One region of the Serratia rubidaea genome, then DNA from elsewhere that is predicted to be linked to it. Evidence: predicted binding sites of a transcription regulator. Region 1 holds the regulator's gene; each other region holds the start of a gene.
What was found. Region 1 encodes PhoB, which activates phosphate uptake and scavenging genes when phosphate is short. Its sites were predicted from a motif close to CTGTCATAAAACTGNCNNAT; they were not measured.
Positions count from the first base shown of each region.

Region 2: I6G83_RS02135 (heavy metal response regulator transcription factor) is a predicted target of PhoB. The motif match lies at 2,349-2,368, and genes of this name have one in related genera.
Region 3: I6G83_RS06250 (MIP/aquaporin family protein) is a predicted target of PhoB. The motif match lies at 1,944-1,963, and genes of this name have one in related genera.

Region 1 covers NZ_CP065640.1:2,557,687-2,561,837, reverse strand. Annotated here, with positions in the region: gene I6G83_RS11900 (PstS family phosphate ABC transporter substrate-binding protein) at 1-502, opposite strand, end outside; gene phoR (phosphate regulon sensor histidine kinase PhoR) at 519-1,835, opposite strand; gene phoB (phosphate response regulator transcription factor PhoB) at 1,860-2,549, opposite strand; gene sbcD (exonuclease subunit SbcD) at 2,804-4,030, shown strand; gene sbcC (exonuclease subunit SbcC) at 4,027-4,151, shown strand, end outside.
Region 2 covers NZ_CP065640.1:468,579-472,729, reverse strand. Annotated here, with positions in the region: gene I6G83_RS02150 (molybdopterin-dependent oxidoreductase) at 290-1,057, opposite strand; gene I6G83_RS02145 (cytochrome b/b6 domain-containing protein) at 1,047-1,655, opposite strand; gene I6G83_RS02140 (DUF5666 domain-containing protein) at 1,670-2,293, opposite strand; gene I6G83_RS02135 (heavy metal response regulator transcription factor) at 2,433-3,104, shown strand; gene I6G83_RS02130 (heavy metal sensor histidine kinase) at 3,101-4,151, shown strand, end outside.
Region 3 covers NZ_CP065640.1:1,350,310-1,354,460, reverse strand. Annotated here, with positions in the region: gene glpK (glycerol kinase GlpK) at 1-886, opposite strand, end outside; gene I6G83_RS06250 (MIP/aquaporin family protein) at 928-1,779, opposite strand; gene zapB (septal ring assembly protein ZapB) at 2,309-2,548, shown strand; gene rraA (ribonuclease E activity regulator RraA) at 2,607-3,092, opposite strand; gene I6G83_RS06235 (1,4-dihydroxy-2-naphthoate polyprenyltransferase) at 3,172-4,089, opposite strand.

The DNA.
Region 1 (4,151 bases):
CAAAGCGCTGAATGCTGCGCTGCGCCCAGGCGCCCGGCAGCGCCAGCTGGCCCCAGTTGTCCAGCGCCGCAGCGGCGCCGCAGCGGCGAGTGGCGGAGAAAATCTGATCCAGTTGGCCAAGGTTCAGCCCCGGCAGCGGGTTGTCCTGATGCACCAGCACCACCAGCGCATCCACCGCCACCGGCACCGCCAGCGGCGCATAGCCGTAGCGCTGCTCAAACGCCGCCAGCTCCGCCGCCTTCATCGGCCGGCTCATCGGCCCCAGCTGCGCGGCGCCGGCGGCCAGCGCCGTCGGCGCGGTCGATGAACCGGCGGCCTGCATCTGCAGGTTGATATTCGGGTAGTGCTGGCTGAAATCCTGCGCCCACAGCGACATCAGGTTCGCCAGCGTGTCGGAACCGACGCTGGAAAGATTGCCGGACAGCATGCCGTCCGGCTGCGCCCGCAGGCCGAAGCTGCACAGTAACAGCAGGCAGAGCCCTATCCCTCGGGTCAGTCGCATAGCGGTGCCTCACACATTAATTGTTCAGCGCATTCTCTGACAAAGCGCCCGGTACAATCAACCGGTTAGGCAGGGTAAAGATAAAGCGGGTGCCGCTGCCCGGCTCGCTGAGCACCTCCAGGCGCGCATCGTGATGGCTGAGGGCGTGCTTGACGATCGCCAGCCCCAGCCCGCTGCCGCCGGTCTGCCGCGAACGCGCCTTGTCCACGCGGTAAAAGCGCTCGGTCAGGCGCGGCAGGTGCTCGGCGGCGATGCCCGGCCCGTTGTCGCTGACCTGGAACTGCGCCCCCTGCGGCGTCCGCTGCCAGCTTACCTCGATATACGTGCCTGCCGGCGTGTGATTCACCGCGTTATACACCAGGTTGGACACCGCGCTGCGCAGCTGGTCATCGTTGCCGTAGACCTTCAGCGCCTCGTTAACGCGGAAACGAATCTCATGCCGGCCGCCGCTGAGCGACTGCGCCTCACGCTGCAGCACTCGCAGCATCAGGGGCACGTCCACCGTCTCATTCATCTCGACAATCGGCGCCGCCTCGATGCGCGACAGCGTCAGCAGCTGCTTCACCAGCCCGTCCATGCGCCGGGTTTGCTCCTGCATGGTGGCCAGCGCCTTGCCGCGCAGCGAACCGTCCGGCTCGTCGTCGCCCATCATTTCCAGATAGCCCTGCAGCACGGTCAGCGGCGTGCGCAGCTCGTGGCTGACGTTGGCGAAGAAGTTGCGCCGCGCCCCTTCCAGCTGGCGCATCTGCGTCACGTCGCGCGCCACCATCAGCAGCTGCCCTTCCGAATACGGCATTACGCGGAATTCCACGTAGTGCTCATTATTCAGCTGCAGCGTCAGGGGTTTATCAAAGGACTGCTGTTGCAGATAGTGGCTGAATTCCGGGTAGCGCAGCAGGTTGAGAATATGCTGGCCGTTATCCTCCGGCCAGCGAAAGCCGAGCAGATGCTGCGCCAGCCCGTTGCACCAGAAAATATTGCCCTCTTCGGTGGTCATCACCACCGCATCCGGCAGCGATTCGGCACCGCTGCGAAAGCGTTTGATCAACAGCGCCAGTTCGCGCCGCCGCCGGCGGTTGCGCTGCTGCATCTGGTACAGGCCGTAAAACAGCGGCTCCCAGCTCCAGCGGCCCGGCGGCGGCGTCATGCTGCGGTCGACCCACAGCCAGTGGGACAGCTTCAGCTGGTTGTAGAAGTTCCAGCCCAGCGCCGCCAGCACGGCGATCAGCAGTAACCAGGGGAGATAGCCGAAAATCAGCCCCAACAGCAGGGCAGGCAGGCAAAAAAGGGCCAGCTCAAGAGCCAGCCTTTTCCAGGAAAGGCGTTCTAGCACGGCATGCTCTCCGACGCGGCGCGGTTAATAGCGCGTTGAAAAGCGGTAACCTGTGCCGCGAACGGTTTGAACCATTTTGTCATGACCACTGCTCTCCAACGCCTTGCGCAGCCGGCGGATATGCACATCAACGGTGCGGTCTTCCACATAAACGTTAGTGCCCCAGACGTGATTAAGCAACTGTTCGCGGCTGTAAACGCGCTCCGGGTGGGTCATAAAGAAATGCAGCAGTTTGAATTCGGTGGGCCCCATATCCAGCGGCTGTTCATTGGCCATCACCCGGTGCGATGACGGGTCGAGACTCAGCCCCTGCATCTCGATCACCTCTTCCACCGCCATCGGTGAAATACGGCGCATCACCGCCTTGATGCGCGCCACCAGCTCCTTCGGTGAGAACGGTTTGGTGATGTAATCGTCGGCGCCGACTTCCAGGCCGCGCACCCGGTCTTCCTCTTCGCCGCGCGCCGTCAGCATCATCACCGGAATGTCGCGGGTCAGCGCTTCGCGCTTCATATGTTTGATAAATTGAATGCCGGAACCGCCGGGTAACATCCAGTCCAGCAACACTAAATCGGGGAACGGCTCAGACAGGCGCGTTACGGCACTGTCATAATCTTCGGCTTCCAACGGTTGGTAACCATTCTGTTCCAACACAAAGCACACCATCTCGCGAATCGGCGCTTCGTCTTCCACCACCAGTATGCGTCTTGCCATCGTCAATCCTGCCAATGTGTTAGCGTTCACAATTTGTTTGCGGGCGCCATTATGCGTCAGTTTTGTGACAGATTTATGAAATTAACCACTCAGTAACATTCACAATATAAATGATTCTTACCATGGCGGGCGCGTAACCGCCGGAATAGATAGAAATAGCATATTTTTACCCGCCAACCCGTATAATCATCGTCAACGTTTTACCGCCGCCGCGTTTCGCCCCGGCCAAACGGCGGCCTATTCCCGGGAGAGTCATGCGCCTGATACACACCTCTGACTGGCATTTGGGTCAGTACTTTTTCACCAAAAGCCGCGCCGCCGAGCATCAGGCATTTCTGCGCTGGCTGATTGCGCAGATCGAACAGCACCAGGTGGACGCGTTGATCGTCGCCGGCGACCTGTTTGATACCGGTTCGCCGCCGAGCTACGCGCGCGAACTGTACAACCGCTTTGTGGTGGAACTGCAGCAGACCGGCTGCCAGCTGGTGGTGCTGGGCGGCAACCACGACTCCGTGGCGACGCTGAATGAATCCCGCGAGCTGCTCTCCTGTCTGAATACCACCGTGATCGCCAACGCGCAGCCCGACGCCGGGCAGCAGATCGTGACGCTTAATCGACGCGACGGCCAGCCCGGCGCGCTGCTGTGCGCCATCCCGTTCCTGCGTCCGCGCGATTTGCTGACCAGCCGCGCCGGCGAATCCGGCACGCAGAAGCAGCAGGCGCTGCAGGAAGCCATCGCCGACCATTATCAGGCGCTGTATCAGGCGGCCTGCGCGCAGCGCGAGGCGCTCGGCCTGACGCTGCCGATCGTCGCCACCGGCCACCTGACCACCGTCGGCGTCACCACCTCGGATTCGGTGCGCGATATCTATATCGGCACGCTGGACGCCTTCCCGGCGCAGGCCTTTCCGCCGGCGGACTATATCGCCCTGGGGCATATCCACCGGGCGCAGCAGGTGGCCAAAAGCGAGCATATCCGCTACAGCGGCTCGCCGATCCCGCTCAGCTTTGACGAGCTGGGCAACGCCAAAAGCGTGTTTATGGTCGACTTCGCCGACGGCGGGCTGCAGCAGGTCACCCCGCTGCCCGTCCCGCTCTTCCAGCCGATGCAGCTGATCAAGGGCGATCTGGCGCAGATCGAACGGCAGCTGCAGCAGTTTGCCGATTATCAGGGCGAGCTGCCGGTATGGCTGGATATTGAGGTGGCGACGCAGGATTATCTCAGCGATATTCAGCGCCGTATCCAGGCGCTGGCAGATAACCTGCCGGTGGAAGTGGTGCTGCTGCGGCGCAGCAAGGAGCAGCGCCGTCAGGCCATTGAGCAACAGGATAAAGAGACGTTGAACGAACTGAGCGTGGACGAGGTGTTTGAACGCCGGCTGGCGCAGGAAAGCGAACTGGAAGAGGCGCGGCGCGGCCGGATGCGCGACATGTTCCGCCAGACGGTGAACGCGCTGCAGGATGAGGAGCCATCGGCATGAAAATTCTGAGCCTGCGGCTGAAAAACCTCAACTCGCTGCAGGGCGAGTGGAAAATAGACTTCAGCGCCGAGCCGTTCGCCAGCAACGGCCTGTTCGCCATCACCGGCCCGACCGGCGCCGG
Region 2 (4,151 bases), 2.1 Mb from region 1:
CTACGTATAATCATTAAATTAGCTAAGGCTTCCTTGTTAATTACGCTGATATTTAACGTACGACCTCACCGATTTTTTTAACGTTCCGGATAGCCTTTCACTTTTCTCTATTAATAGCAGCCTGAACGAATGCGTAGGTGTTACGAGGCAATCCATTTTGGGGCTTACCATGTTTAAGTCTGCGGCACTGTTTATCGCCTGCTTTGTGATGCCGTGTGCTTAAAATAGCCAATGAAAAGGGCGCATAGCGCCCTGGATAGACGTTGCCAGAACTCGCTTCCATGGCGCCTCAAATCCCGCTGAACCAGTTATAGCCCTGATCCTCCCAATAGCCGCCGGGGTTGGTGTCGCTGACGAAAATGGCGGCGATATGCTTGGCGTTTTTAAACCCCAGCTTGGTGGGCACCCGTAGCCGCAAGGGGTAGCCGTATTCCGCCGGCAGCGCCTTACCGGCAAAATCCAGCGCCAGAATGGTTTGCGGATGCAGCGCGGTGGCCATATCGATGCTGGAGTAGTAGCGGTCCGCGCATTTAAAACCGACGTAACGTGCATTGAGATCGGCGCCGACATGCTGCAGAAAGATGCGCAGCGGCACGCCGCCCCACTGGCCAATCGCGCTCCAGCCCTCAATACAGATTAAGCGGGTGATCTGGCTCTGCTGCGGCAGGCGCTGCAGTTGCTCCAGGGTCCACGGCGCCGTTTTCGCCACCTTGCCGGAGACTTCCAGCTGATAACCGCTCAAATCGACTTCCGGCACGTTGTATTCCGGGTAGTAGGCGTTAAACGGAAAGGGATGCGTGATCTGATCAGGGCGGTAGGTCTGCGCCAGGCGCTGTCCGCTGAACAGCCAGGACTGGACCCGATCGTTCCAGCGGGACATCGCCCACAGCACTTTATCGACCTGATCGCCATCTTGCAGATTACAGCCGGTCAGCATCGCCACGCCGCCCAGGGTCAGACCGGAGCGAAGCAGCAGCCGGCGCTGCAGATTCACCAGCTGTTTTCTCTGATCCGGTTCCAGCGTCGGTGCGCGGGGCGACGATTTTTTATCCTTCACGTTTACCTCCTGACAGCATGGCCCACAGCGTGCGCGGTACGATCATCACCATCAGCAGGTGAATGATGACAAACAGTCCGACCGCCGCCATGGCGAAAAAGTGCACATAGCGCGCGATGTCAAAACCGCCGAACAGCGCCACCAGCCAAGAGAGCTGCACCGGCTTCCAGATCGCCAGCCCGGAGAGCACCAGCAACAGGCCGAGCACCAACACGCCGAGATACATCAGCTTTTGAATCGCATTGTATTTGCCGTCGCGGTGTTGTAGCCGCAGCGTCAGCGCCAGCCAGATATCACGCCGCAGCGCGCTCAGGCGCAGTGGCAGCAGGTCGCGACGGAAGTGGCCGCTGAACAGGCTCCACAGCAGATAGCACAGTCCGTTGAGCGCCAGCAGCCACATCAGCGCCAGATGCCAGCCGATGGCGCCGCCCAGCCAGCCGCCCAGCGTGACGGCGGGCGGAAAGCGGAAGTCGAACAGCGGCGAGGCGTTGTAGATTTCCCAGCCGCTCATAAACATGCACGTCATGGCGAACAGATTAACCCAGTGGGTGATTCTGACCGGCCAACGATGCACCGGTCGCGACAGTGAGTCTTTCATCGCGGCCTCCCGCATTACATCGGCGGCACGGTACCGTCTTTACCGGCAGAAATGCGCGTGGCGACGCGTTCACCTTTGTCGTCAGTGGCGGAGAACAGCACGATATGCGCGCCGGGCTTCAGCAGGCTGCGATCGCCGGGATCGAGCGTCACAATCGGCGTGCCGTCCGGCACGATGACGGTTTTCTGCTGGTTGTTGTAATTGACCGTCAGGGTGCGGCCGTTGGCGTTCACCAATTTACCGACGGTGCCGTTGGTCATGGTATCGACTTTGCCATCGGCGGATTGCCAAGGGGAGTGGCCCTCACCGGAACCGCGCAGGCTGGCGGCGAAGACGTGCACCTCCAGCGCTTTTAAACTGCCGTCGGCCTGCGGGACGGCGGCGGTGCCAATAAAGCTGTCGGGTTTGATATCGGCAGTTGAGCCTTTCGATACGCTCAGCACTTTGGTCTGGTCGTTGAGTTTTACGCTGACTTTTTCCCCTTTACGGTCGGTCAGCTGCAGGCTGCTATCGGAAACCTGATCGATAGTGCCGCGCAGCGGGGCGATGACTTTGCCGGGCATTTGGGCGGCGGCGATGCCGCTGCACATCAGCAGGCTGGACAGCAGTAAACCGGCAATACGACGTTGAGTAAGCATAATGTTCTCCTGTGGTTGATTGCCGATTAAGCATGGTTGAAGGATTGGGACAGCACCATGTCTGTTTGATGACATTAATGTCATCAAGTCTTCTGGCGGAAACTGCTAATCTGTTGGCAGGTGGAATGAGGTGGCGAGAATGCGCATATTAGTGGTTGAAGACGATACCAGCACCGGCGACTACCTGAAAAAGGGGCTGGGAGAGGCCGGATACGGCGTTGATCTGGCGCGTAACGGCACCGATGGTCTGTTCCGGGCGTTGGAGCATGGCTACGACGCCATCGTGCTGGACGTGATGCTGCCCGGGATTGATGGCTGGCAGATTATTGAGGTGCTGCGCAAGAAAAGCGACGTGCCGATTTTGTTCCTGACGGCGCGCGATGGCGTGCAGGACCGGATCCACGGCCTTGAGCTGGGCGCCGACGATTACCTGGTCAAACCGTTTTCCTTTACCGAACTGGTGCTGCGCCTGCGAACGCTGCTGCGTCGCGGCACGGTGCGTGAGTCCGATCACTACGCGATTGCCGACCTGCACATCGATGTGCTGCGGCGCAGGGTAACGCGTCAGGAAACGCTGATTCCGCTGACCAATAAAGAGTTTATGCTGCTGCATCTGCTGGCGCGGCGGGAGGGGGAAGTGCTGTCGCGCACCATGATTGCCTCTCAGGTCTGGGATATGAATTTTGACAGCGACACCAACGTGGTGGATGTCGCCATCAAGCGGCTGCGCGCCAAAATCGACCGGCCGTTTGCGACCAAGCTGATTCATACCGTGCGCGGTATCGGCTACGTCTGTGAGGCGCGCCCGTGAGCGTGCTGGCCGAGCGCTGGCGGACGATGTCGCTGACGCTGCGCAGCGCCATCCTGTTCGCCGTGGTGGCGGCGCTGGTGGTCAGCGCTGCCGGCGGTTACCTGTACGGTGCGATGCGCCAGGAAATGGTTAACCGCAGCGATCTGCAGGTGACCGGGCGCATCGACTATTACCGCAAACTGTTGAGCCAGCGTTTTCTGGTGGAGCGGCTGGTTGCCAATACCGGGCTGTTTGAAAACATGCTGGGTAATGAGCAGGACGTATTGATTTTCCAACTGCAGGGGCAAAAACCGTTAATCAACGTAAACCCGGCCAAGCTGACGCTGCCGCCGGTGGTGCCGACGCCGGTCGGCCAGCCACAGCGGTTGGCGGCAGTGCGCGGCGGGGAGACGCCGCAGGGCGTGCCGATCCGGCTGGCATCGGCGCTGGTGCGGTTGGAGGACGGCAGCGTCCTGCAGATTTCCGTCGCCCATGTGATGGCCAACGAGCAGAAAATGCTGGCGCGTTACCTGTGGCGCGTGCTGGCGGCGGTGGGGATGGCCTTCGTGCTGATTGCGCTGCTGGGATATTGGGTGATGCGGCGTGAGCTGCGGCCGTTAAGACGCATGGCGGCGCAGGCGGCGGCGATTGCGCCCAGCACGCTGTCAACCCGACTGAGCGAGCAGGGCGCGCCGCAGGAGCTGCAGCAGCTGATTGCATCATTCAACGCCATGCTCGACCGGCTGAACGAAGGCTACCAGCGCCTGACGCAGTTTTCCGCCGATCTGGCGCATGAGATCCGCACGCCGGTAGGGGCGTTGATGGGGCAGTGCCAGGTGGCGCTTTACCAGTCCCGCAGCGTGGAAGAGTATGAAACCCTGCTCTCCACCAATATGGAGGAGCTGGAGCGCATCTCGCGCATGGTGGAGAATATTCTGTTTCTGGCCCGTGCCGGCAATGCGCACTCTGCGCTGAATTACCGTACGCTGGATATGGCGGCGGAGCTGCAGCGGGTGGCCGATTACTTCGAAGGCCTGGCGGAAGAGCGCGGTATTCACCTGGCGTGTC
Region 3 (4,151 bases), 1.2 Mb from region 1:
GGCCACAGGCAATGGTGGTCAGCAGGCCGTGGCTGGAGCTGACCGCCTCTTCGCCGGTATTCATCAGCAGGAAGCAGCCGGTGCCGTAGGTGTTTTTCGCCATGCCCGGCTGGACGCACAGTTGGCCGAACAGCGCTGCCTGCTGGTCACCGGCGATGCCGGCGATAGGAATACGCGTGCCGCCTTTGCCGCCGATGTTGGTCTGGCCGTAAATTTCGGAAGACGGGCGCACCTTCGGCAGCATGGCGCGTGGAATATCCAGCGCCTGCAGCATGCGTTCATCCCAGTCGAGCTGGTGGATGTTGAACATCATGGTGCGCGAGGCGTTGGTGTAATCGGTGACGTGAACCCGTCCCTGCGTCATTTTCCACACCAGCCAGGTGTCGACGGTGCCGAACAGCAGTTCGCCGCGCTTGGCGCGTTCACGGGCGCCCTCGACGTGATCCAGGATCCATTTCACCTTGGTGCCGGAGAAGTACGGGTCGACCACCAGGCCGGTGTTCTGACGGATGTACTCTTCCAGGCCGTCGCGCTTAAGCTGTTCGCAGATATCTGCGGTGCGGCGGCACTGCCAGACGATGGCGTTGTAGATCGGCTTGCCGGTCTCTTTTTCCCACACGATGGTGGTTTCACGCTGGTTGGTGATGCCGATCCCGGCGATTTGGTCGGAGCTGATGTCGGCTTTCGCCAGCACTTCGACCAGCGTGGAGCTTTGGGAAGCCCAAATCTCCATCGGGTCGTGCTCTACCCAGCCGGCCTTTGGATAGATTTGTTCAAATTCGCGCTGCGACACCGCAACGATGTTGGCATCGTGATCCATGACGACGGCGCGTGAGCTGGTGGTTCCCTGGTCGAGGGCGACAATAAATTTTTTTTCTGTAGTCATGGTTGAGTCCTGCTGTTGTTAACCATTTTAAACTGCGCCAATTACGCTTTACGCTGCGGCGTTTTGGCGGCAGGCTGCCCTTGCTCTTCTTCGACGCAGTCGTCGCAAGGCAAGTGGCGGCCAATCAAGGTACGATAGCCGAAGGCGCCCAGGATGGCCCCGAGAATCGGTCCGAAAATCGGTACCAGGAAGTACGGGATATCGCGTGCGCCGGTAAAGGCGACGTTGCCCCAGCCGGCGAGATAGGCGAACACTTTTGGTCCGAAATCACGCGCCGGGTTCAGGGCGAAGCCGGTCAACGGGCCCATGGAAGCGCCGATAACGGCGATCAGAATACCGATCAGCAGCGGCGCCAGCGGGCCGCGCGGTACGCCGTTGCCATCGTCGGTCAGCGCCAGAATCAGGCACATCAGAATGGCGGTGATCACGGTTTCCACCAGGAACGCCTGCGCGACGGAGATGTGCGGGTTTGGATAGGTGGAGAAAATCCCGGCCAGATCCAGACTCTCTGCGCTGCCGCGCACCATGTTGTGGGCGGCTTCGAAATCAAAGAACAGATTGTAGTACAGGCCGTAGACCAGCGCGGCGGCACAGAAGGCGCCGGCGACCTGGGCGATGATAAAGGGAACCACGCGGCGGCCGTTAAAGTTGGCGAACAGCCACAGTGCGATGGTGACGGCCGGGTTGAGGTGGGCGCCGGAGATGCCGGCGGTCAGATAGATCGCCATGGCGACCCCGAAGCCCCAAATAACGCTGATTTCCCATTGGCCGAAGCTGGCGCCGGCCAGTTTTAATGCGGCAACGCATCCTGCGCCAAAGAAGATCAGTAGGCCGGTGCCGAGAAATTCTGCGATACATTGGCCTTTTAATGTCGGACTGGTGTTTTGGCTCATAATGTTGTTGTCCTGCAGGGTTATAGGTTTTAGGCTCGGCGAGTAGCCTGCCGGCCTTAAGGTACAGGTTTTTTTAATCTCATCCTCTTTTAAATTGAGGATGTGATGTAAATTTATCGTTAACGAACATAAACGAGAAATAGCGAAATCAAAATGTGTGTGCTCCGTCATAAAATTGAGCGAATTCGCGTTGTCTGCTGTTCTTTCCGCGCCATTACGCAGCAGGGTTGATCAGGGTTTTTGTCCGACAATTGTTAACGCGCGTTTGTCGTCATACGCGCATTTTTCAGTTTTGACTGATGGCGGGGGCGGGAAAATTGCAACAGACTGCGCGTTGAGCCGGTATGTTGCTAGACAGTAAGAGGCGGGCTACTTACAATCGTTTTTATCGAAAGAGCGTTTTATCGAGACAGGCGCGTTTTTAATCAAAAGCGCGTGTCACTTGCGCGATGCATATTCGCAGCGGCTGCAGCCTGTGCTGTGCGGCTGCTTAATAGATGTACGCCTTGCTATCATGAGGGGACTGAAGATGTCATTTGAAGTATTTGAAAAACTGGAAGCAAAAGTTCAGCAGGCGATTGATACCATCACTCTGTTGCAGATGGAAATTGAAGAGCTGAAAGAGAAGAACAATACGCTGTCTCAGGAAGTGCAGAACGCCGCCGGCAACCACGAATCACTGGTGCGTGAGAACCAGCAGCTGAAAGAAGAACAGCACGTATGGCAAGATCGCCTGCGCGCGCTGCTGGGCAAAATGGAAGAGGTCTGATTCCCTTTGCCGCAGTAACGAAAAGGGCGCCGACGGCGCCCTTTTTCATGGTAACGGCTTATTCAATATCGAGCGGGTCTTCCGCCAGAATGATGCCGGTATTGTCGGCATACAGATGATCGCCGGAGAAGAAGGTGACGCCGCCGAAGTTGACGCGGATATCGCTTTCACCCACGCCTTCGCTGGTGGCGCCGACTGGGATGGCCGCCATGGCCTGGATGCCGATATCCAGCTCTTCCAGATCGTCCACCTGACGCACCGCGCCGTAAACCACAATGCCTTCCCACTCGTTCTGAGTCGCCAGGCGCGCCAGCTCCGCGTTGATCAACGCCCGGCGTACCGAACCGCCGCCGTCGACCAGCAGGACGCGGCCGCGGCCGTTTTCTTCAAGCAGGTCAAAAAGCAGGCCATTATCCTCGAAACACTTCACCGTGGTGATCTGTCCGCCAAATGAAGTACGCCCGCCAAAATTAGAGAACAGAGGCTCAACCACGTTGACCTCTTCATGATAGATATCGCAAAGTTCGGAAGTATCGTATTTCATAGGATTTTATGTCTGTTTGCCGCTGGAATAACCAGTATATCCCTTTCTGCGCCCTGTTGGCAAAATCATCAGTTTTTATCTAGCTGAGCGCCACGCCGGCGGCGAACAAAATATTCGCCAGCAGGGCGGCCTTGACCATGTGCTCCAGCATCGGGCGCATGCCGGCCGGCGAAGGGTCGCGCAGTACGCGCAGCGCATGGCGCCACAGCAGCGGCACCGCCAGCACAAACAGCCAGCCCCATGGGCCGCTCAGGTTGAACAGGGTGAACAGCGCAAAGCACAGCACCGCGCCAATCAGCAGCAACGCATGGTAGCGCCGGGCGTTTTTCGGCCCCAGCCGCACCGCCAGGGTGTTTTTGCCGCTGGCGCGGTCGCTTTCGATATCACGCAGGTTATTGATGTTCAGCACCGCCGCCGCCAGCAGGCCGCAGGCGGTTGCCGGCAGCATCACGATGCTGTCGAAATGCAGCGTCTGCAGGTAATAGGTGCCGGCCACGCTCAGCCAGCCGAAGAACGCCAGCACCGAGATATCCCCCAGCCCCAGATAGCCGTAAGGCTTGTTGCCGACGGTATAGGTAATGGCGGCGACGATCGCCAGCGCGCCGAGCGCCAGGAAGCCGACCACGTCGCGCGGCGTTTCGCAGGCCAGCGCAATCAGCGAACAGCCGGCGATGGCGATCAGCACCACGGTAATGACCAGCGCGCGTTTCATCTGCGCCTGGGTAATCATGCCTTTTTGCATGCCGCGCAGCGGCCCGATGCGATCTTCTGTGTCGCTGCCTTTGACGGCGTCGCCGTAATCATTGGCCAGGTTGGAGAGGATCTGCAGCAGTCCGGCGGTCAACAGCGCCAGCAGCGCGACGCCGGGCTTCAGGCTGCCTTGCCAGGCGGCAATAGCTGAACCGACAACGATGGAGGCGAAAGCCAGCGGCAGGGTGCGTGGACGTAAACTTTCCAGCCAGGCTCTGGCTGGGGTGGTGGAGGTAGATGAGCTCATTTTTCGCTTCAGCAAGTCAAGTGGCTGTGTCCGCAGATAAAAAAATGGGAGGCAATGCCTCC